DNA from 4 places in the Acidovorax sp. GW821-FHT10E04 genome. Region 3 is predicted to be linked to each of the others. Evidence: predicted binding sites of a transcription regulator. Region 3 holds the regulator's gene; each other region holds the start of a gene.

Region 1 (5,106 bases), on a different contig from region 3:
GGACTCTCGAGCCTCGAGCAGCTGGCCCGGGGCCCCTTGCGGGCCCAGGCAGGGTTCAAGGAACAACTCGCGCGCCTGGCCCCGGCGCTCGACTATGACGCGCTCTTCGCCCGGTCGCTCCAGGGGCGGCCGGCGGTTCTGGGCTACTACCTCACCAGCGACCGGGACGGAAGGACAAAAGGCGTGTTGCCCGCGCCAGCGCTCTCCCCGGAGCGGCTGCGCGGGCTACCGCTGAAAGCCACTTCCTGGGGCGGCTATGGCAGCAACATCGAAGAGCTCGCCAGCGCCGTGCCCGCCGCAGGCTTTTTCAACTCCATCACCGATGACGATGGCGTCGTCCGCTCCCTTCCCCTGCTTGCTGAGCACCAGGGGAAGTACTATGAATCCCTCGCGCTGGCGATGTTTCGCACGGTGCTTGGCATGCCGGAAGTGCACCCCGGCTTTGCCAGCCCCCTTCCTGAAGGCGGATACGACACGCTGCAGAGCGTCGTGCTGCGCCAGGATGGCCGCGCGCTGGCATTGGCCGTGGACGCCCAGCTCGCAACCCTCATCCCCTTTCGCGGCCCCGGGGATGTCGGCGGTGGGTCGTTCCGGTACATCTCCGCGTCCGACGTCCTGGAGGGCAAGCTCCCTTCCCATAGCCTGCAAGACCAACTGGTGCTGGTGGGCTCGACCACGCCCGGCTTGCTGGACCTGCGCGTGACCCCGGTGGGCCGCACCTACCCAGGCGTGGAGACGCACGCCAACATGCTCTCGGCCTTTCTGGACGGGAAAAGCATCGTGCGGCCAGACTACGCCGTGTACTTTGATGCCGTACAGCTGCTCATCGCAGGCCTTTTGCTGGCGGTGGCGCTTCCAGCGCTTTCGGCGACCTCCGCGGTCTTGCTCAGCCTTGGGACCGTCTCAGTCCTTGCCGCGCTCAATCTCTGGCTCTACCTCGCCCATGGCCTGGCCATGCCATTGGCTACCGTGGTGGTGATGGCGGTGTTCGCATTCGCCCTGAACATGGTCTACGGCTACTTTGTGGAAAGCCGCTCCAAGCGGGAACTGGCTGCGCTGTTTGGCACGTATGTGCCGCCGGAACTGGTGGACGAGATGGTCAAGCAGCCCGAGAAGTACAGCATGCAGGCGACCAACCAGGAGCTGACCGTGATGTTCTGCGACATGCGGGGGTTTACGGCCATGTCGGAACAGATGGAACCGCTGCAACTCCAAGCCCTGCTCAACGAGGTGTTCAGCCGGCTCACCCACATCATTCGCAGTCATCGCGGCACCATCGACAAGTACATGGGGGACTGCGTGATGGCGTTCTGGGGGGCGCCTGTGGCTACCCTAGAGCACGCCAATCTCGCAGTACATGCCGCGCTGGGCATGGCTGAGGCGGTGCGCCAACTGAACCAGGAGCACCAGAGCCGGGGCCTGCCGGCCATCGGCATTGGCATCGGACTGAACACCGGAACCATGTGTGTGGGCGACATGGGCTCCGACATCCGCCGCAGCTACACCGTGATTGGCGACGCGGTGAACTTGGGGTCGCGCCTGGAGGGCCTGTCAAAAATCTATGGTGTGGAAATTGTGGTCAGCGAGACGACCCGGGCCCAGGCCGTGCAGCACCAATGGCAGAAGCTGGACCAGGTGCGCGTGAAGGGCAAAGTACAAACCGTCGGCATCTACACGCCGTGGAGCCACGCGGCGCAGGCGCCCAAAATCCGCTGGGAACAGCTGCTGGCCACCTACCGCGCCCAGAACTGGGCCGAATGCCGTGAGCTGCTGCTGCAGCTGGCTGCGCAGCCAGAGTGCAACGCCACGCTGCACGCCCTGTACACACAGCGCGTCGAAGTTAGAGCGGTGTTACCCTACGATCCCCACTGGGACGGCGCCACCAACTTTGACAGTAAATAACCCCCCCGCTTCTTTGCACGTGCGCGTGCTTGGCTGCTCGGGCGCCATCGCCCAGGGCTGCCGCACCACATCCTTCCTGCTGGGTAAGCACATCCTCGTGGATGCAGGCACGGGTGTGGGCGACCTCACGCTGGATGAGATGCAGGCCATAGACCATGTGTTCTTGACCCACTCCCACCTGGACCATATCGCTGCACTGCCCCTCATGCTGGATGCGGTCTCCTCTCGGCGCACCTGTCCCGTCGAAGTGCACGCACTGCCCGAGACCCTGAACGCGCTGCGCCAGCACATCTTCAACAACGTCATCTGGCCGGATTTCACCCGCATCCCGACCGCCGAGACACCCTTCCTGCGGCTACAGCCCCTGGCCATCGGCGACCTGCTGAACCTGGCGGGTACCACGCTCGAAGTTCTCCCCGCCCGCCACAGCGTGCCCGCCGTGGGCTACGCCGCACGCGGCGCCACCGGCTGGTGGGTGTACAGCGGCGACACCGAAGGCCAAACACCAGGTTTCTGGGACCGCGTGAATGCTTTGCATCAATCCGGCGGCGGGGTGGCGGCCCTCTTCATCGAAACGGCTTTCAGCAACCGCGAGCAGGAGTTGGCACGCAAAAGCCAGCATTTATCTCCGCACACCCTTGCACGAGAACTGCTCGCTCTGAAGCCTGCAGCCCGGTTTCCCATCTACGTCACGCATGCCAAGCCACAGGAAAGCAAGCTCATCATGAGAGAAGTTTGCGCGCTGGAGCAGCGAGAGTTTCGGCTAATCGATTTACAAACGGTAACGGCACTGTATGTGTGAACATACACAACACTTTTGCAAGACAAAATTGTCGCACCTTGTCCAATAGTCTCGCCCTCCTAACAAGGGGTTGCCATTTGGGCGAGCTCGGTTGCCATTTTTGCAAGCTGATACAGCCAAATCATGCTGGCACAAAAACTGCTAGTCTCAGCATAACCCGCAGGCATCTCTGCGGGTACCGTTCACCCTACTCCAAGGAGAAATGTATGAAGCGTTTTGCACAAAAGGGGTTCACCCTGATCGAACTGATGATCGTGGTGGCCATTATCGGCATTCTGGCGGCTGTGGCTCTGCCTGCTTATCAGGATTACACGATTCGGTCGCGCATTACTGAAGGACTGGGCTTGACAGAACCGGCAAAAGCTCAATTGGCGTCGGAAGGTATGTCTTCTCTTGTGGATATGGGCATGGTGACATTTAACTGGAATGCTCAAGCTGGCGGTCTGGGCGCCACGTCCAAGTTTGTTACCTCCATTTTGTTTTCTGGAGCTCCCGGTGCCGCTGGTGGCGCTCAAACGGCAAATCCCGTGATCACCATTCTTTATAAACCAGCTGTGGGTGTTGTAGCAGGCGCAGACACCATTACCTTGACACCTTGGGTGCGTGATACCGCTGCAGGTCAGGCAGCTTTCGCTGCCGTTACCGCCGGTGTATCGGGTGTGCTTGACTGGGGTTGCGCTTCTAAATCCACGACTAGGGCTACTGCAGATGGTATCACCGTAGCAGCTGCATTGGTAGAAGCAAAGTACGCGCCCGCACAATGCCGTTAATTCGTTTTGCGGCATAAAAAGAGGGCGCTTCGGCGCTCTTTTTTTTGAGAAATAGCAAATGCACAAACAAAGAATCGTTGTGGCCTCCAAAGCCTTCGGCACTCACCTTATGCTGAGCGCACTCGTGGCACTATTAGTAGCCTACGTGGTCTTACGAGTGTGGTTTCCACACCCATTTGGCATGCTCGCTGGCGGTTTGCACCTTTTTTGGATATTGGTGGGTGTAGATGTAGTATGCGGACCGCTATTGACGGCTTTTCTATTTAATCCAGCCAAGTCGCGCCGTGAATTGGTATTGGATCTCTCCCTTGTAGCGCTGATACAGCTGGCCGCATTGAGCTACGGTCTCTATAGCATCAGCCAAGCACGCCCCGTAGTTCTGGCATTTGAAACAGACCGCATTGTGGCCGTGTCAGTTTCGCAAATAGACCCCGCTGATTTGCCCCAGGCTCCAGCCCCATTTCAAGCATTATCCTGGAGGGGCCCCGTATTATTGGGAACACGCAATGCAATTGGAGGCGATGAAAAACTGAAGAGCATCGAAATGTCGCTACAAGGTGTAGAGCCTAGTGCGCGTCCCGGCTGGTGGCAACCTTACGAAGACAGCCGCGTTGAAGTGCAACAGCGTATGAAAAAGCTGACGCTCATACGTGAACAGCAAAAACCTTCGGATCAGGCCAGCATTGATGCTGCCGTGCAAAAAACCGGTCTACCGATAGATCGAATCCATTATCTGCCTTTGACAAGCCAAAAGTCGCTGGACGCGTGGATTGTCCTACTAGACGCCGAGGCTCACATCGTTGGCTATGCGCCTGTGGGCGGGTTTGAGTGAGTTGAACGAGACGCAACCGACTACTGCTCGGCTTTGTCCACATGCTTTGCCGCAGTACGAATTCACTGACGCAGGACAGGCTGCGCGCCATCTCATGCTACAAGGCTACTGGACTTGCCTCCGTGCTTTTCCAGCACCCGGACACCGCCGATTTCCATCCCCTTGTCCACCGCCTTGCACATGTCATAGACAGTGAGCAACGCCACCTGCACCGCCGTCAGAGCCTCCATTTCCACTCCCGTCGGCCCCACAGTTTCAACGGTGGCCGTGCACTGAACAGCATGCTCTGCAGGCAGCAGTTCAAAGTCCACCGCCACCCGCGTGAGTGCCAGCGGGTGGCACAAAGGAATCAGCTCGCTGGTCCTCTTTGCGGCCATGATGCCTGCCAGACGGGCGACGCCTAGCACGTCGCCTTTCTTGGCAGTGCCTGACTCAATCAGCGACAGTGTCTGCGGCTGCATGTCAATGCGGCCTCTGGCGATGGCCACTCGGTGCGTTGCGGGCTTGCCGCCAACGTCCACCATATGGGCCTGTCCGTGGGCATCAAAGTGGGTCAATGGGGAGGTACTCATAGGTCAGGCAGGCACACTGGCTTACAACAGCGCGCAGAACATTCGAAGGGTCAAGGCATCATACGGGCATGCACACCATGATTTTGCTTTGCTTCGGAGAGCTGTCTGTGTTGAATTTTTGGAAAAAAAGAGCTCTAGCGTTTGCAAGGCAAGCGCTGTCAGTTTCTCTTTTTACAGCAATAGCAAGCCTTCTGACTCCAACCCTGGTCATGGCCCAAGCAGGCCTCC
Region 2 (5,106 bases), on a different contig from region 3:
GGTTTCTTTCGGTATCGCGCCGGCTCAGTCGCCCGTGGTCACCAGGAAGTCGCGGCTGATGCCCCCTCCCAGGTCGTTGACCCGGTCAAGGAACTGCGTGAGGAACGCGTGCAGCCCTGTCGACAGGATTTCGTCGATGCGGCCATATTGCAGGTCGGCCAGGAGGCGGCCCGCGCGGCGCTGCGTTTCAGCCGACTGCTGATTGGCCACGACGCCCAGGTTGTCCACCACTTCGCGCAGGCAGGCGTGCAGCGAGCGGGGCATGTCGCGGCGCAGGATCAGCAGGTCGGCCACGCGGCCGGGGGTGATCACGTCGCGGTAGACCTTGCGGTAGACCTCGAAGGCCGAGACGCTGCGCAGGATGGCGCTCCAATGGTAGAAGTCGTTCTCCTGGTTGCGCTCGCTGGCCCGGCCGAAGAAGTCGTTCTTCACCGCATGGAACTTCACGTCCAGCAGGCGCGCGGTGTTGTCCGCCCGCTCCAGGAACGTGCCCATGCGCAGGAAATGAAAAGCCTCGTCCTGCAGCATGGTGCCCAGCACCACGCCGCGCGACAGGTGCGAGCGGTACTTCACCCATTCGAAGAACTGCCCCGGATCCCGTTCGAAGGCGCTGCCTTCGAGCTGGCGGTGCAGTTCCAGCCAGGTCTGGTTCTGCGTCTCCCACACCTCGGTGGTGAGGGCGCCACGCACGGCCCGCGCATTTTCGCGGGCGGCACGCAGGCACGAGAGGATGGACGAGGGGTTGTCGCCGTCGCGCACCATGAACTCGAGCACGCGCTGCGGCGTGACCTTGCCATGCTTGGCGGCATAGGCCGGGATCAGCTCGCTGATGGACAGCAGCCCTTCCCAGCCTTCCTGCGCCACGTCGGCGGACTGGGGCAGCAGCGAGGTTTCGTAGCTCACGTTGAGCATGCGGGCGGTGTTTTCCGCCCTTTCGGTGTACCTGGACATCCAGAACAGATGGTCGGCGGTGCGGCTCAGCATTTCAGAATCCTCCCTGTGATTGCGTCATGCCGCCCATGGATTGCGACTGCAGCGCCGGCGCGGCGGTGTGCTCCCCCAGCACCCAGGTGTCCTTTGTCCCGCCGCCCTGCGAGGAATTCACCACCAGCGAACCCTCCTGCAGCGCGACGCGCGTGAGCCCCCCCGCCACCATCTGCACCTCGCGGCCGCTGAGCACGAAGGGGCGCAGGTCGATGTGGCGCGGCGCGATGCCGCTCTCCACGTAGGTGGGGCAGCTGGACAGGCTGAGCGTGGGCTGCGCGATGTAGCCTGCCGGGTTGGCCAGCAGCGCGCGGCGGAAGTCCTCGATCTCGGCCTGCGTGGCCGCCGGGCCGATGAGCATGCCGTAGCCGCCCGCGCCGTGCACTTCCTTGACCACCAGGTCCTTCAGGTTCGCCAGCACGTGCTGCAGGTCGTCCTGCTTGCGGCACATCCAGGTGGGCACATTCTTCAGGATGGGCTCCTGGCCCAGGTAGAAGCGGATCATCTCGGGCACGTAGGGGTAGACCGACTTGTCGTCGGCCACGCCCGTGCCCACCGCATTGCAGATGCCGACATTGCCGGCGCGGTACGCCTCCATGAGGCCGTGGCAGCCCAGCGTGGAGTTGCGGCGGAACACCTGCGGGTCGAGGAAGTCGTCGTCCACGCGGCGGTAGATCACGTCCACCCGCTGCAGGCCGCGCGTGGTGCGCATGTAGACGAACTTGTCCTTGACCACGAGGTCCTGCCCTTCGACCAGCTCCACGCCCATCTGCTGGGCCAGGAAGGCATGCTCGAAGTACGCGCTGTTGTGCATGCCGGGTGTCAGGACCACCACCGTGGGCTCGTCGGCCGTGGCGGGCGCGCTGGCGCGCAGGGTCTCCAGCAGCATGTCGGGGTAATGCGCCACCGGCGCCACCTTGTGCAGGCTGAACAGCTCGGGGAAGAGCCGCATCATCATCTTGCGGTTCTCGAGCATGTAGCTCACGCCGCTGGGCACGCGCAGGTTGTCCTCCAGCACGTAGTACTCGCCCTCGCCCTGTGCATTGGGGGCGCGCACGATATCGATGCCGGCGATGTGCGCGTAGATGTTCTTGGGCACCTGCACGCCGGCCATCTCCGGCCGGTACTGGGCATTGTTGAGGATGAGATCGGCTGGCACGATGCCGGCGCGGATGATGTCCTGGCCGTGGTACACGTCGTGGATGAAGCGGTTAAGGGCCGTGACCCGCTGCACCAGCCCCTGCTGCATGCTGCTCCACTCGTGGGCCGGGATGATGCGGGGAATCAGGTCGAACGGGATCAGCCGCTCGTTGCCCGCCCCGCCCTCATCCTTGGCGCCGTAGACGGCAAAGGTGATGCCCACGCGCCGGAAGATCATCTCGGCCTCGGCCCGGCGGGCCTGCATCACGTCAGGGGGCTGTTTGTTCAACCACTGCGCATAGCGCTTGTAGTGTTCCCGCACATCGCTGCCATCGAAAGGCAGCATGGCGTACATCTCGTCAAATTTCTGCATGAACTGGCCTCCTGCTGTCAGGATAGCAAGTTGTACGCCCGCACTCCCCGAACCAGCTCAAAATCTTTCCGGGGCCCCGTGCATCGGCAGGCCGGCGGACCCGCCGCGCCCGCAGATCACTCCGGCCACGGTGCCATGCGATGCTGCCAGTACCGCGCGCCGACGTCGCGTTCACACGCCACCCGCGCGGGTTGCGCCGACGACCACGCGGCAGCCCCGCAGCGGGACGACTCCACGACCCGGATCCCCCGCTCCCGGTAGCGCTGCAGCACCTCGGCCGCAGGGTGGCCAAAGCGGTTGCGGTATCCCGCCTGCACCAAAGCAGTGCGCGGTGCCACGGCCTCCAGAAACGCCGGCGAGGACGAGGTCTTGCTCCCGTGGTGGGGCACGAGCAGCACGTCGGCCTGCACCGCGGCGCCCCGCGCCAGCAGGGCCTGCTCCTGGGCGGCCTCGATGTCACCGGCCAGCAGCGCAACGGAGCCCGTTTCCCCTTTTTCTGCGGCGGCCGCGATGCGCAGCACGCAACTGAGCGCGTTGGGCCGGACGGTGGGCGCGGCGGCGTCTTGCGCCCCCGGGTGCAGCACCTCGAAAGACACGCCATCCCATGTCCACCGCTGGCCCGCCACGCAGGGCCTGACGGGGCGCAGTGCCTGCAGCGTGTGCCCAGCCTCGATCGAACCAGTGAGTTCGGCCCCCGACTGCTGGGCCAGCACCGCCGCCGCGCCGCCCGTGTGGTCGGCATCGCGGTGGCTGAGCATGAGCACGTCCACGCGCTCGCCCAGCGCCCGCAGCAGCGGCACCAGCACGCGGTGGCCCGCGTCGCTTTCGCGGCTGAAACGCGGCCCTGCGTCGTACAGCAGGGTGTGGGTCGCGGTGCGCACCAGCACCGCATTGCCCTGGCCGATGTCCGCCGCCAGCAATTCGAACTGTCCCGCCGCCGGCCGCGCGGGCTGCCAGCACAGCGCGGGCCACAGCAGCGGAAGGGCCAGCCACCGCAGACGCCAGGGCAACCTCGCGGCCACAAGCGCCCCCCCGGCCACGGCCAGCACGCCGGCCCACAGCGGCGCCGCGGGCATGTGGAGCACGGCCCAGGGCCACTGCGCCAGCCATTGCAGCAGTACCGCCAGCGGCTGCAGGCCGAAGGCGGCCAGGCTCCAGAGCGGCGGCCACAGCACCCCGCCCAGTGCCAGCGGAGTGACCACCAGGGTGACCCAGGGAATCGCCACCAGATTGGCGGCAAAGCCCACCACGGACACCTGGCCGAACAGCAGCAGGGTCAGGGGCGTGAGGGCCAGCGTCACCACCCACTGCTCGCGCACCAAGGCATGAAAACGCTGCCTGACGCTGGATGGATAAGCGCCATCAGCTACTGAATTAGTAGCAAACAAGATACCCACGGCGACAAAGCTGAGCCAGAAGCCTGCCTGCGCGAGCGCCCAGGGGTCCGCCACCACCACGGCCGCGCACGCCAGCAGCCACACCTGCGGCCACGGCCAGCGGCGGCCGCACAGCTGCAGCAGGGCGATGGCGCCCAGCATGGTCACCGTGCGTTGCGCAGGCACGCCCCAGCCGCTGAAAACGGCGTACGCCGCGGCCAGCGCCACCCCGGCGGCCAACGCGGCGGACGGCGCGGGCACCGCCAGGCACAGCCGCGTGGACCTTCGCCACAACGCCCCCACCGCCAGCGCGGCCAGCCATGCGAACAGCGTGATGTGAAGGCCCGAAATGCTCATGAGGTGCGCGACGCCCGTGGCGCGGAACACGTCCCAGTCGGCACGGTCGATGGCACGCTGGTCACCCGTCACCAAAGCCGCCACCACGCCCGCGATGCGTGCGCGGGCGGGGTCGTCGCCGTGCACGTCGCGGGCCAGGCGGTCCAGGATCGCGTCGCGCACGGATTGCCGCAGCCGCTCCACGGGATGCCGCCAGGTCGATTGCAGATGCACCGGAGGCTCATCCCTGGGGCCCGCGCGCACATATCCCGTGGCCTGCACCCCCTGCTCCCACATCCACAGTTCGTAGTCAAACCCGTGCGGGTTGCGCAGCCCGTGCGGAGCCTTCAGCCGCACCGTCAGCGCCCAGCGGTCACCCGCCTTCAAGGCGGGCGGCTGGCGCTGCAGGTCCACCGCTCCGCCGGGATCAAGGAACGGCCCCCCGTACCAGGCCACCTCGATGCGCGTGGGCAGGGCCACGGGGGAGCCGTTCAGGCGCGCGGCCTCCACGTCCATGCGCAGCCGGGTTCCGGCCTCGTTGGCCTGCGGCATGGCGGCCACCACGCCGGTGACACGGATGTCCTGCCCTTCCAGCGCGGGCGCCAGGCCTTCTTCCAGGTAGTCCACGGCCCGCAGCCCGGCCCCCGCGAACATCGCCAGCGCGCCGGCGCACAGCGCGAGCACGGTGGCCGCCGCGCGGGCCCCGCGCCCCGCCGCCGCACGAGGGCGCCCGTGGACCGCGCGCGCGCACCACCCCAGCGCGCATGACACCACCAGCAGCGCCGCATAGGCGGCCGCGGACCACAGCGCGGGCTGCTGCAACTGCAGCGCAGCACCCGATACCGCCCCCAGCAACAATGCGGGCACCAGCCAGGGCACGGGGGCCGCGGCGCCCGC
Region 3 (5,106 bases):
CCTCGTGAGCCGCCTTCCTGCCCAGGGGAACGCACCCGGCGGCCCGGCAGCGCCGGCTCCACGGGTGCAGGCGGCGGCTTCCAAGCGCCGACGGCCTCGGATGTCCCAAGAAGAAGCCCGCGGATGCGGGCTTTTTTCATGGCGCGCGCCGTGGGGTGGCTACAATGACCTGCAAGATTCGTGCCCTATGAACTACCGCATCCTCCCCCACCTCCTGCTTGTCGCCCTGGCCTGCCATCTGGGCGCGGCGCACGCCGAAAAGGCCGACCGCGCCAAGCCCATGAACATCGAGGCCGACGCCTTGCGACACGATGAGCTCAAGCAGACCAGCGTGTTCTCGGGCCGCGTGGTCATGACCAAGGGCTCCATCGTGCTGCGCGGCGCGCGGCTGGACGTGCGCCAGGACGCCGACGGCTACCAGTACGGCGTGGTCACGGCCGAGGCGGGCAAGCGGGCCTTCTTCCGCCAGAAGCGCGATACCGTGGCGGGGGCGCCGGACGAGTTCATCGAAGGCGAGAGCGAAGTCATCGAGTACGACGGCAAGGCCGACAACGTGCGCTTCATCACCCGCGCCGAACTGCGCCGCTACCGCGGGGCGGTCCTCAGCGACGAGATCACCGGCGCCGTGATCGTCTACAACAACCTCACCGATGTGTTCACCGTGGACGGCAAGCGCACCCCCGCGACCAATGCGGCGGGCGATGCGCCCGCGCCCGGCAGCCGGGTGCGCGCGGTGCTCGCGCCCAAGGACCCGCCCGCCGGTGCCGCCGCGCCGGAGGCCGCGCCCCCGGCATCGGCGCCGGTGCTGCGCCCCAGCAACAGCCTTGGCGGCGGCTCCAAGTGAGCGCGCAGCCCGTCAGCCCCGGTCCTGACACCCAGGCGGGCAGCCGCCTGGAGGTGCAGCACCTGGCCAAGTCGTATGGCAGCCGCAAGGTCGTCAAGGATGTGTCGCTGGTCGTGCAAAAGGGCGAGGTCGTGGGCCTGCTGGGGCCCAACGGCGCGGGCAAGACCACCTCGTTCTACATGATCGTGGGCCTGGTGCGCAGCGACGCGGGCGACATCCGCATCGACGGCCATTCGGTGGCCCACATGCCCATCCACCGCCGCTCGCGGCTGGGGCTGTCCTACCTGCCGCAGGAAGCCTCCATCTTCCGCAAGCTCACGGTCGAAGAGAACGTGCGCGCGGTGCTGGAGCTGCAGCGCGCGGACGACGACGGCAAGCCGCTGTCGCGCGAGGCCATCGAAGAGCGTCTCACGGCCTTGCTGCAGGAGCTGCGCGTGGACCACCTGCGGGCCTCGCCCGCCATGGCCCTGTCGGGCGGCGAGCGCCGCCGCGTCGAGATCGCCCGCGCGCTGGCCACGCAGCCGCGCTTCATCCTGCTGGACGAGCCCTTTGCGGGCATCGACCCCATCGCCGTGATCGAGATACAGCGCATCATCGGTTTTCTCAAGGCGCGCGGCATCGGCGTGCTCATCACCGACCACAACGTGCGCGAGACGCTGGGCATCTGCGACCACGCCTTCATCATCAGCGATGGCCAGGTGCTGGCCCAGGGCACGCCATCCGAGATCGTGGACAACGCCGAAGTGCGCCGGGTGTACCTGGGCGAACATTTCCGCATGTAGACATGGCCTCCACGCTTGTCACTTCGTGTACTGCGCTGCCCCCCGAGGGGGGCTTCGCGCCTTGGGGCGGCCCGGCGGCGCTCAATCAATGAAACCTGGACTCTCGCTGCGCGTCTCGCAGCATCTTGCATTGACCCCCCAACTTCAGCAGTCCATCCGGCTGCTGCAGTTGTCCACGCTGGAACTCTCGCAGGAAGTCGAGCAGATGCTCGACGAAAACCCGTTCCTCGAACGCAACGCCGACGAGGCGCCGCGCGAGGAGTTTGGCCTGGAAGCCGCCGATACGCCGGCCCAGGCCGACGACTACAGCGCGGATGATGCTATTTTTTCAGGAGCTACCAGCGCAAGCAGTACCAGCGCTGAGGCTCAAAATGATGCTGAAACTCCGAGCGCGGGCGCCGACGAGCCCGACTGGAGCGGCGACGGCACGGTGGAGATGGCGCCCAACGACGCCGAGTGGGGCGGCGACGCCCCCGCCCGCAACCGCAACGACGCCGAAGGCGACGAGGCCGACGCCACCGAGCTGGCCCGCACGCACGAATCGCTGACCGCCTTTTTGCACCGACAGGCGCTGGCGCTGCGCCTGTCCGAGATCGACCGCGCCGCGCTGCGCTTCCTGATCGAATCGCTCAACGACGACGGCTACCTGGAGGATCCGCTCGAAGAGCTGGCCATCAGCCTGGCCGGGCCCGACGACCTGGAGCAGATCGAGGAACTGGTGCACCGCTTCACCGTGGCACAGCGGCTGCTGCAGAGCCTGGAGCCCGTGGGCGTGGGCGCGCGCGGCCTGGCCGAGTGCCTGACGCTGCAGCTCAAGGCGCTGGCCGCCGACGAGGACAGCGACATCGACCCCGACACCGTGCAGACCGCGCTGCGCGTGTGCCAGCAGCCGCTGGAGATGCTGGCGCGGCGCGACGTGCGCCGCCTCACGCAGGCCTGCGGCGACAGCGAGGAGCGCACCCGCGCCGCCATGGCGCTGATCGCCCGGCTGGAGCCGCGCCCGGGGCGCCGCTTCGCCGACGTGGAGCGCAACATCATCATCCCCGACGTGATCGTGCGCAAGGCCGGGCGCGCCAATGGCCGCGACGGGCAGCACAACTTCATCGTGCAGCTCAACCCCGACGTGATGCCGCGCCTGCGCGTGCACGACATCTATGCCGGCGCCCTGCGCGGCCACAAGGGCGGCGAGGGCCACCAGGGCATGCAGCAGCGCCTGCAGGAGGCGCGCTGGTTCATCAAGAACATCCAGCAGCGCTTCGACACCATCCTGCGCGTCTCGCGCGCCATCGTGGAGCGGCAGAAGAACTTCTTCACCCACGGCGAACTCGCGATGCGCCCGCTGGTGCTGCGCGACATCGCCGACGAGCTGGGCCTGCACGAGTCCACCATCAGCCGCGTGACCACGGCCAAGTACATGGCCACGCCCATCGGCACCTACGAGCTCAAGTACTTCTTCGGCTCGGGCCTGGGCACCGAGACCGGCGGCAATGCGTCGAGCACCGCCGTGCGTGCCCTCATCAAGCAATTCGTGGCCGCCGAGAGCCCGACCAAGCCGCTGTCCGACAGCCAGATCGCCGAGATGCTCAAGGAGCAGGGCATCGAGTGCGCGCGCCGCACCGTCGCCAAGTACCGCGAGGCGCTCAAGATCGCGCCGGCGAATCTGCGCAAGGCGCTGTAGGCGCCGTGCGGGCGTGTGCACGGCGCATGCGCCTGGTGGCCCGTTTTTCCGCTCCGTTGCTGTCTTTCCCTCTTACTTCGCCACCCCGTCCATGGCCCGCATCGTCTTCGACCTTCCCGCGCACTTCGGTTTCGCCACCGAAATGCAGATCTACATCAGCCACGTCAACCAGGGCGGGCACCTGGACAACGCGCAGCTGCTGAGCCTCGTGTCCGAGGCCCGGGTGCGGTTTTTCCAGTCACTCGGCTACCCCGAGGCCGACGTGGGCGGGCTGTCCATCGTGGTCGGAGACATCGTGGCGCAGTACAAGTCCGAGGGGTTCCACGGCGAGACCATGCGCGTGGAGATGGCGCCTGCGGACTTCAACCGCTATGGGTTCGACCTGGTCTTTTGCATGACCGAGAAGACCTCGGGCCGCGAGGTGGCGCGCGGCAAGATCGGCATCGTTTTCATCGGCAAGGCCGGCCGCAAGGTGGCGCCGATCCCGGACTCCATCCGCCAGTTGCTGCTGGCCCGTGCGGGCACGCCGGATTCACACGCACTTTCCGAGCGCGTATCCTCACCATCGTCATGAATCAACTCCAACTTTTTCTCCCTTGCGCCGCCGGTGTGGAGGGCTTTCTGGCCGACGAGGTGCATGGCATCACCGGCCTCACGGGGCAAGACCTGCTGGTCGGCCGTGGCGGCGTGCTGCTGCGCGCGTCCTGGCGCGAGGCGCTGCTGCTCAACCTGCACAGCCGCCTGGCCCAGCGCGTGCTGGTGCAGCTGGCGCACCGCCCCTACCGCTCTGAAAACGACCTGTATGCCGCCGCCAGCGACGTGGCGTGGGAAATCTGGTTCACCACGCGCCAGACCTTCAAGGTCGAGGTGACGGCCCAGCACAGCCCGCTGCAGAGCCTCAACTTCGCAGGCCTCAAGGTCAAGGACGCCGTGGCCGACCGGTTTCGCGCCAAAAGCGGCGTGCGCCCCGATGTGAACACGCAGTGGCCCGACGTGCGCATCCACCTGCACCTGACCACGGAAGAAGCCACCATCTACATCGACACCTCCGGCGAGCCGCTGTTCAAGCGTGGCTGGCGCGAGGACAAGGGCGATGCCCCGCTGAAGGAAACCCTGGCCGCCGCCATGATCGCCGCCAGCGGCTGGGACCCGCACGGTGACAACCCCCAGCCGCTGTACGACCCCTGCTGCGGCAGCGGCACCATCGCCATCGAGGCCGCGCAGATCGCCTGTCGCATCCCGGCGGGCATGCTGCGCCGCTTTGCGTTCGAGAAACTGCTGCCCTACCAGGCCCATGTCTGGACTGCTATTAAAAATGAAGCTGAAGGCGCAATACAGACAAGCGCTGTGCCCATATTTGGCAGTGATGTGGCCCACCGCATGGTCGATTTTGCCCAGCGCAACGCCGAACGTGCGGGCGTGGCCGACGCCGTGCAACTGCGCGGTGGCGACGCCCTGCAGCGCATGCCGCCGTGCGACCAGCCCGGCGTGATGCTGCTGAACCCGCCCTATGGCGAGCGCATCGCCGCAGCCGGTGCCGCTGGCCAGAATGCCAACGAACGCGCGGCCGAGCGGGCCCTGGGCGCCAGCGTGGGCCGCGAAGCTGCGCATACCGATGATGGTGGCGAGTTCTTCAGCCAGCTGGCCGCCCACTGGAAGAAGAACTACAGCGGCTGGACGGCCTGGATGCTCACGCCCGACCTCAAGCTGCCCGGCAAGATGCGTCTGAAGGAGTCGCGCCGCGTGCCGATGTGGAACGGCCCCATCGAATGCCGCATGTTCCGCTTCGACATGATCAAGGG
Region 4 (5,106 bases), on a different contig from region 3:
CACCCATGCCGAGGTCATGGCGGCGGTCCAGCAAGCGGTGCCCGGCGCAATGCTGCGTTCGGCCGTGCTGTTCGACGTTTACCGGCCCAAGGCGCTGCGTGCGGGCGAAGAGGCACCCGCCGGTGGCCTGGCTCCTGGGGAGAAGAGCCTGGCGGTGCGCCTGACTCTGGGCAGCGACGAGGCGACGCTCACCGAGGCCGAGATTGATGCCGCTGTTCAAGCGGTGGTGGGGCAATTGGCCCAGCGCATGGGCGCACGGCTGCGTGTCTGATGATGTTCAAGGGAGCTGACGCCATGATCGAATTCGCCGTCGAAAGCCTGGAAACGCCAGCGCTGACCAAGGCACAACTGGCCGATCTGCTGTTTGACCAGATTGGCTTGAACAAGCGCGAGTCCAAGGACATGATCGACGCATTCTTCGACCTGATCTCGCAGAGCCTGGTGGAGGGCAAGGATGTGAAGTTGTCGGGTTTCGGCAACTTCCAGATTCGCACCAAGGCACCACGGCCCGGGCGCAACCCGCGCACGGGCGAGGCCATTCCGATCAAGGCACGCCGCGTGGTGACGTTTCACGCCAGCAGCAAACTCAAGGAACAGATCCAGACGGCTGCCGGATCGTGAATTTGTGCCGTTTTTGTGACCAGAATGTTGCCGATGACTGGCGGTCCGTGCGCGTCTGCAGTACGCTAGCTGGCTGACCGGTTTGAATCCACCACCCATGGGCACCCCCCTTCCTTCGATCCCCGCCAAGCGCTACTTCACGATTGGTGAGGTCGCGGAGCTTTGTGGCGTCAAGCCCCATGTATTGCGTTACTGGGAGCAGGAGTTCACTCAACTGCGCCCCATGAAGCGGCGTGGCAACCGGCGCTACTACCAGCATCATGAAGTGCTCATGATCCGCCGCATCCGGGATCTGCTCTATGACCAGGGATTCACCATCAGTGGCGCGCGCAATCGCCTGCAGGAGCTTGCGCATCCCGCCCGCGATGAGGCCGGGGCCGATGGCGCGATGAACGGGTTTGATTCCGAGATGCCCAGCATGCTGGTGGACAGCGCACGCGATCTTTCCATCGATGCGATGGGCATCACGCTGGACTCCAATGCGGTGCGCAAAGAATTATTTGAAATTCGGGCGCTACTTTCTCTGGGTTGACCTTTTTTCTGCATATAATCTAAGTCTTGTCGGCGTGTAGCGCAGCCTGGTAGCGCACTTGCATGGGGTGCAAGGGGTCGCGAGTTCGAATCCCGCCACGCCGACCATTGTTAGCAAAAGCCCAGAACCGAAAGGTTCTGGGCTTTTTTGCTTGGTCGCGGAAAAACATGCAACACGGCCTGGGGTGAAATGAAAGGCGGCTTGCTGCTGCGTGCTGTGCAGGCATGGTGGCGATACCGAGCCCCCGCTGATCAGCAGGCTCCCTGTCGAGGTAGTGCTGACATGTGGTCAGCCCGTGTTGCGGTTGCCCCCGCCAAAACCAAAGTAGCGGCTCGCCCCGCAAAGGACTCTCATGATCGATGGACTGGTGGCCGGCAGGCTGTATGGCGAGGCCGAGCGGCGTACTGACAAGGCCGGGAAGCCTTTTACCGTCTCCAAGGTGCGAGCAAGCACGGCGGATGGCGAGACGCTGTTCGTCAACGTGATTGCATTTGAGGCAGGGGTCTGCGCCTCCATGCACGCCCTGCGCGATGGAGACTCTGTGGCGCTGGCGGGAAGCATCACGCCAAGAGTCTGGACGGACAAGCAGGGAAACACGCGGCCCGCGCTGGACATGGTCGCGCACCGCCTGCTCACGCTGCACGGCGAATAAAAAACAAGGCGATGCAAAACTGATTCTGCGGCTCGCGCTCGCCGCGGCGTGACGTGCCAACGGGCGGTGCAAGAGGAGAGGGCGGGCGAGTCCGGCCGCCTGCCTGGGCGGTGCTTGCGACGGATACCCTGCCGCGCACGAAACAGCATTGAAAACGTGGCTGCTGCCAGGTCGCAGCGATCAGGTTGGTTTTTTGGGTGCTGGCTGGTCCTGCGCGAATCCCAGTGCCTTGAGTTCTTCTTCGCTCAGGTGCAGTTCCGTCAGCTCGGGTTGCCGCGCTTCGACCGTGCGCCTGCGTTCATAGTTGGTGGGCGGCCCTTTTTCCACTTGCCGGCGGTCTTTTCCGCTGCGCCTGTCCGCGCTGCCTCTGCGTTCCACGCTCATGTTGGTAGTCCTCATATAGGAAAAAAGCTCTGGGATTCCTGCCCTGGCTGGCCATCCTTTCAGGAGCACTGAACAGGTGTCCTGACCGGCCGGACTGCATCGTCTCAGTCTGCATGAGGCGGGCACGTTTGAAAAAGAAAGAATGGCAACAAACCAGCACACGGCACGCGTTCCAGGTACCAGAACTCCTGGCTGTCCCTGGGGCATTCCGACGCGGTCTGCCTGCGGCAATTTGTCCCAACCTGAGGCGATGCCCTGATTTGGTGATGGTTTGCACCGCATTGATGCGACTCCGTGCCGGCCGGGTCGCTGATGCCAACCCGCTTGCCCGCTCCTGGCGAGCGCTATGTGGCCGCAGGGGCTGAAAGGGCGGCATGGATATTGCGATCTACCGTTGCATGTCTGCCGGTGAAGCTGCCGTCGGACCGACCAACACCCTCCGCTAATGATGGCGGAACCCCCGGACGAGCGAGGCTATGAGCCTCTCGTGGGGTCGTTCCAATCCACACCCGTGCCGTTGCGGAGGGTGAGGTGCACTGGTTGCCTCCCTCGGGGCTGCCGATGCACAGCATCCCTGCACTTGCCCTCCGGGCGGCCCGGTCCATTGCAGGATCACTAGCATGAAAATCGTTCTCATTGGCCACGGCATGGTCGGCCACAAGTTCCTCGAAAGCCTGGCCGAGACCGGCATGACCGGCGTCGAGGTCACCGTGCTGTGCGAGGAGCCACGCCCCGCCTACGACCGGGTGCACCTCTCCGCCTTCTTCAGCGGCACCACGGCCGAGCAACTCTCCCTGGTCGAGCCCGGCTTCTTCGAGCGCACCGGCTTCACCCTGCGCCTAGCGGCGCGGGCCGCATCGGTGGACCGCCGCATTCGCACCGTGACCACGGTCGACGGCGAGGTGCTGCACTATGACAAGCTGGTGCTGGCCACTGGCTCCAACCCCTTCGTGCCCCAGGTGCCGGGGCGCGACCGCGACCACTGCTTCGTCTACCGCACCATCGAAGACCTGGAGGCCATGCAGGCCTCGGGCGCCAAATCCAAGACCGGCGTGGTTGTGGGCGGTGGTCTGCTGGGTCTGGAATGCGCCAAGGCGCTGCGCGACATGGGCCTGGAAACCCATGTGGTCGAGTTCGCCCCGCGCCTCATGGCCGTGCAGGTGGACGAGGGCGGCGGCCGCGTGCTGCGCGCCAAGATCGAGGAGCTGGGCGTGCAGGTGCACACCGGCCGCAACACCCAGGAGATCACCGATGGTGCCCGTGCGCGCCACCGCATGGTGTTTGCCGACGGCACCTGGCTGGAGACCGACATGATCGTCTTCTCCGCCGGCATCCGCCCGCGCGACGAACTGGCCCGCCAGAGCCTGCTGGCCATCGGCCCGCGCGGTGGCGTGGCCATCGACAGCGCCTGCCGTACCAGCGACCACGACGTCTACGCCATCGGCGAATGCGCGTCGTGGAACGAGCAGACCTTCGGCCTGGTAGCCCCCGGCTACGACATGGCCCGTGTGGCCGCCCGCCACATCGCAGGCGAGACCGACGCCGCCTTCGTCGGCGCCGACATGAGCACCAAGCTCAAGCTCATGGGCGTGGACGTGGCCAGCATCGGCGACGCCCATGCGAAAACGCCCCACAGCCGCACCTGCCAGTATGTGGACGAGCGCCGCCAGGTCTACAAGAAGATCGTCATCAGCGAAGACGGCAAGCAACTGCTGGGCGCCGTGCTGATTGGCGACGCCACCGAATACGGCACGCTGCTGCAGATGGCCCTGAACGGCATCACGCTGCCCGAGGACCCCGAGTTCCTGATCTTCCCGTCCAGCGATGGCAAGGCCAAACCCGGCCTGGGCGTGGGTACCCTGCCCGACACGGCACAGATCTGCTCGTGCAACAACGTCACCAAGGCCGGCATTTGCGAAGCCGTGGGCAATGGCGCCTGCACCATCGCCGAGATGAAGGCCTGCACCAAGGCCGGCGCCACCTGCGGCGGCTGCGTGCCCCTGGTCACCCAGGTCATGAAGGCCGAGATGGCGCGCCGTGGCATGGCCGTGAACAACCACATCTGCGAGCACTTCGCGTACTCGCGCCAGGAGATCTACCACCTGGTGCGCGTGGGCAACATCAGGAGCTTCGGCGAGCTGCTGGCCCAGCACGGCAAGGGCATGGGCTGCGACATCTGCAAGCCGGTGGCGGCCAGCGTGTTCGCCTCGTGCTGGAACGAGTTCGTGCTCAAGAAGGAGCTGGCCGGCCTGCAGGACAGCAATGACTACTACCTGGGCAACATCCAGAAGGACGGCACCTACTCGGTGGTGCCGCGCATGCCCGGTGGCGAGGTCACGCCCGACGGCCTGATCGCCGTGGGCCAGGTGGCCAAAAAGTACGGCCTGTACACCAAGGTCACCGGCGGTGCGCGGGTGGACATGTTCGGTGCGCGGCTGGAGCAGTTGCCGTTGATCTGGGAGGAGCTGATCACCGCCGGGTTCGAGTCCGGCCATGCCTACGGCAAGTCCCTGCGCACGGTCAAAAGCTGCGTGGGCTCGACCTGGTGCCGCTATGGCGTGGGCGACAGCGTGGGCCTGGCCGTGGAGCTGGAGAACCGCTACAAGGGCCTGCGTGCTCCGCACAAGATCAAGTTCGGCGTCTCGGGCTGCACGCGCGAATGCGCCGAGGCGCAGGGCAAGGACATCGGCATCATCGCCACCGAAAAGGGCTGGAACCTCTACATCTGCGGCAACGGCGGCATGAAGCCGCGCCATGCCGAGCTGTTCGCGTCCGACCTGTCCAAGGAAGACCTAGTGCGCATGATCGACCGGGTGCTGATGTTCTACGTGCGCACGGCCGACCGGCTGCAGCGCACCAGCACCTGGCGCGAGAACCTCGAAGGTGGCCTCGACTACCTCAAGGACGTGCTGCAAAA

Evidence for each region. Region 3 encodes sigma-54, which starts transcription at its own class of promoters, with help from an activator protein. Its sites were predicted from a motif close to TGGCANGNAANCTGCTTT; they were not measured.
Region 1: AC07OC_RS10225 (pilin) is a predicted target of sigma-54. The motif match lies at 2,832-2,849, and genes of this name have one in related genera.
Region 2: AC07OC_RS15745 (circularly permuted type 2 ATP-grasp protein) is a predicted target of sigma-54. The motif match lies at 2,520-2,537, and genes of this name have one in related genera.
Region 4: nirB (nitrite reductase large subunit NirB) is a predicted target of sigma-54. The motif match lies at 2,560-2,577, and genes of this name have one in related genera.

What each region holds. Positions count from the first base shown of each region.
Region 1 is NZ_JBWKMT010000003.1:174,690-179,795, forward strand. It holds gene AC07OC_RS10215 (CHASE2 domain-containing protein) at 1-1,902, shown strand, start outside; gene AC07OC_RS10220 (MBL fold metallo-hydrolase) at 1,916-2,704, shown strand; gene AC07OC_RS10225 (pilin) at 2,911-3,474, shown strand; gene tfpZ (TfpX/TfpZ family type IV pilin accessory protein) at 3,533-4,306, shown strand; gene moaC (cyclic pyranopterin monophosphate synthase MoaC) at 4,399-4,878, opposite strand; gene AC07OC_RS10240 (M48 family metalloprotease) at 5,088-5,106, shown strand, end outside.
Region 2 is NZ_JBWKMT010000004.1:499,661-504,766, reverse strand. It holds gene AC07OC_RS15750 (alpha-E domain-containing protein) at 25-984, opposite strand; gene AC07OC_RS15745 (circularly permuted type 2 ATP-grasp protein) at 986-2,497, opposite strand; gene AC07OC_RS15740 (DNA internalization-related competence protein ComEC/Rec2) at 2,614-5,106, opposite strand, start outside.
Region 3 is NZ_JBWKMT010000008.1:30,432-35,537, forward strand. It holds gene lptA (lipopolysaccharide transport periplasmic protein LptA) at 188-844, shown strand; gene lptB (LPS export ABC transporter ATP-binding protein) at 841-1,626, shown strand; gene AC07OC_RS22775 (RNA polymerase factor sigma-54) at 1,715-3,304, shown strand; gene AC07OC_RS22780 (acyl-CoA thioesterase) at 3,396-3,878, shown strand; gene AC07OC_RS22785 (THUMP domain-containing class I SAM-dependent RNA methyltransferase) at 3,875-5,106, shown strand, end outside.
Region 4 is NZ_JBWKMT010000002.1:722,864-727,969, forward strand. It holds gene pheT (phenylalanine--tRNA ligase subunit beta) at 1-271, shown strand, start outside; gene AC07OC_RS08390 (integration host factor subunit alpha) at 295-621, shown strand; gene AC07OC_RS08395 (MerR family transcriptional regulator) at 719-1,153, shown strand; tRNA gene AC07OC_RS08400 (tRNA-Pro) at 1,184-1,260, shown strand; gene AC07OC_RS08405 (single-stranded DNA-binding protein) at 1,506-1,805, shown strand; gene AC07OC_RS08410 (hypothetical protein) at 1,986-2,189, opposite strand; gene nirB (nitrite reductase large subunit NirB) at 2,810-5,106, shown strand, end outside.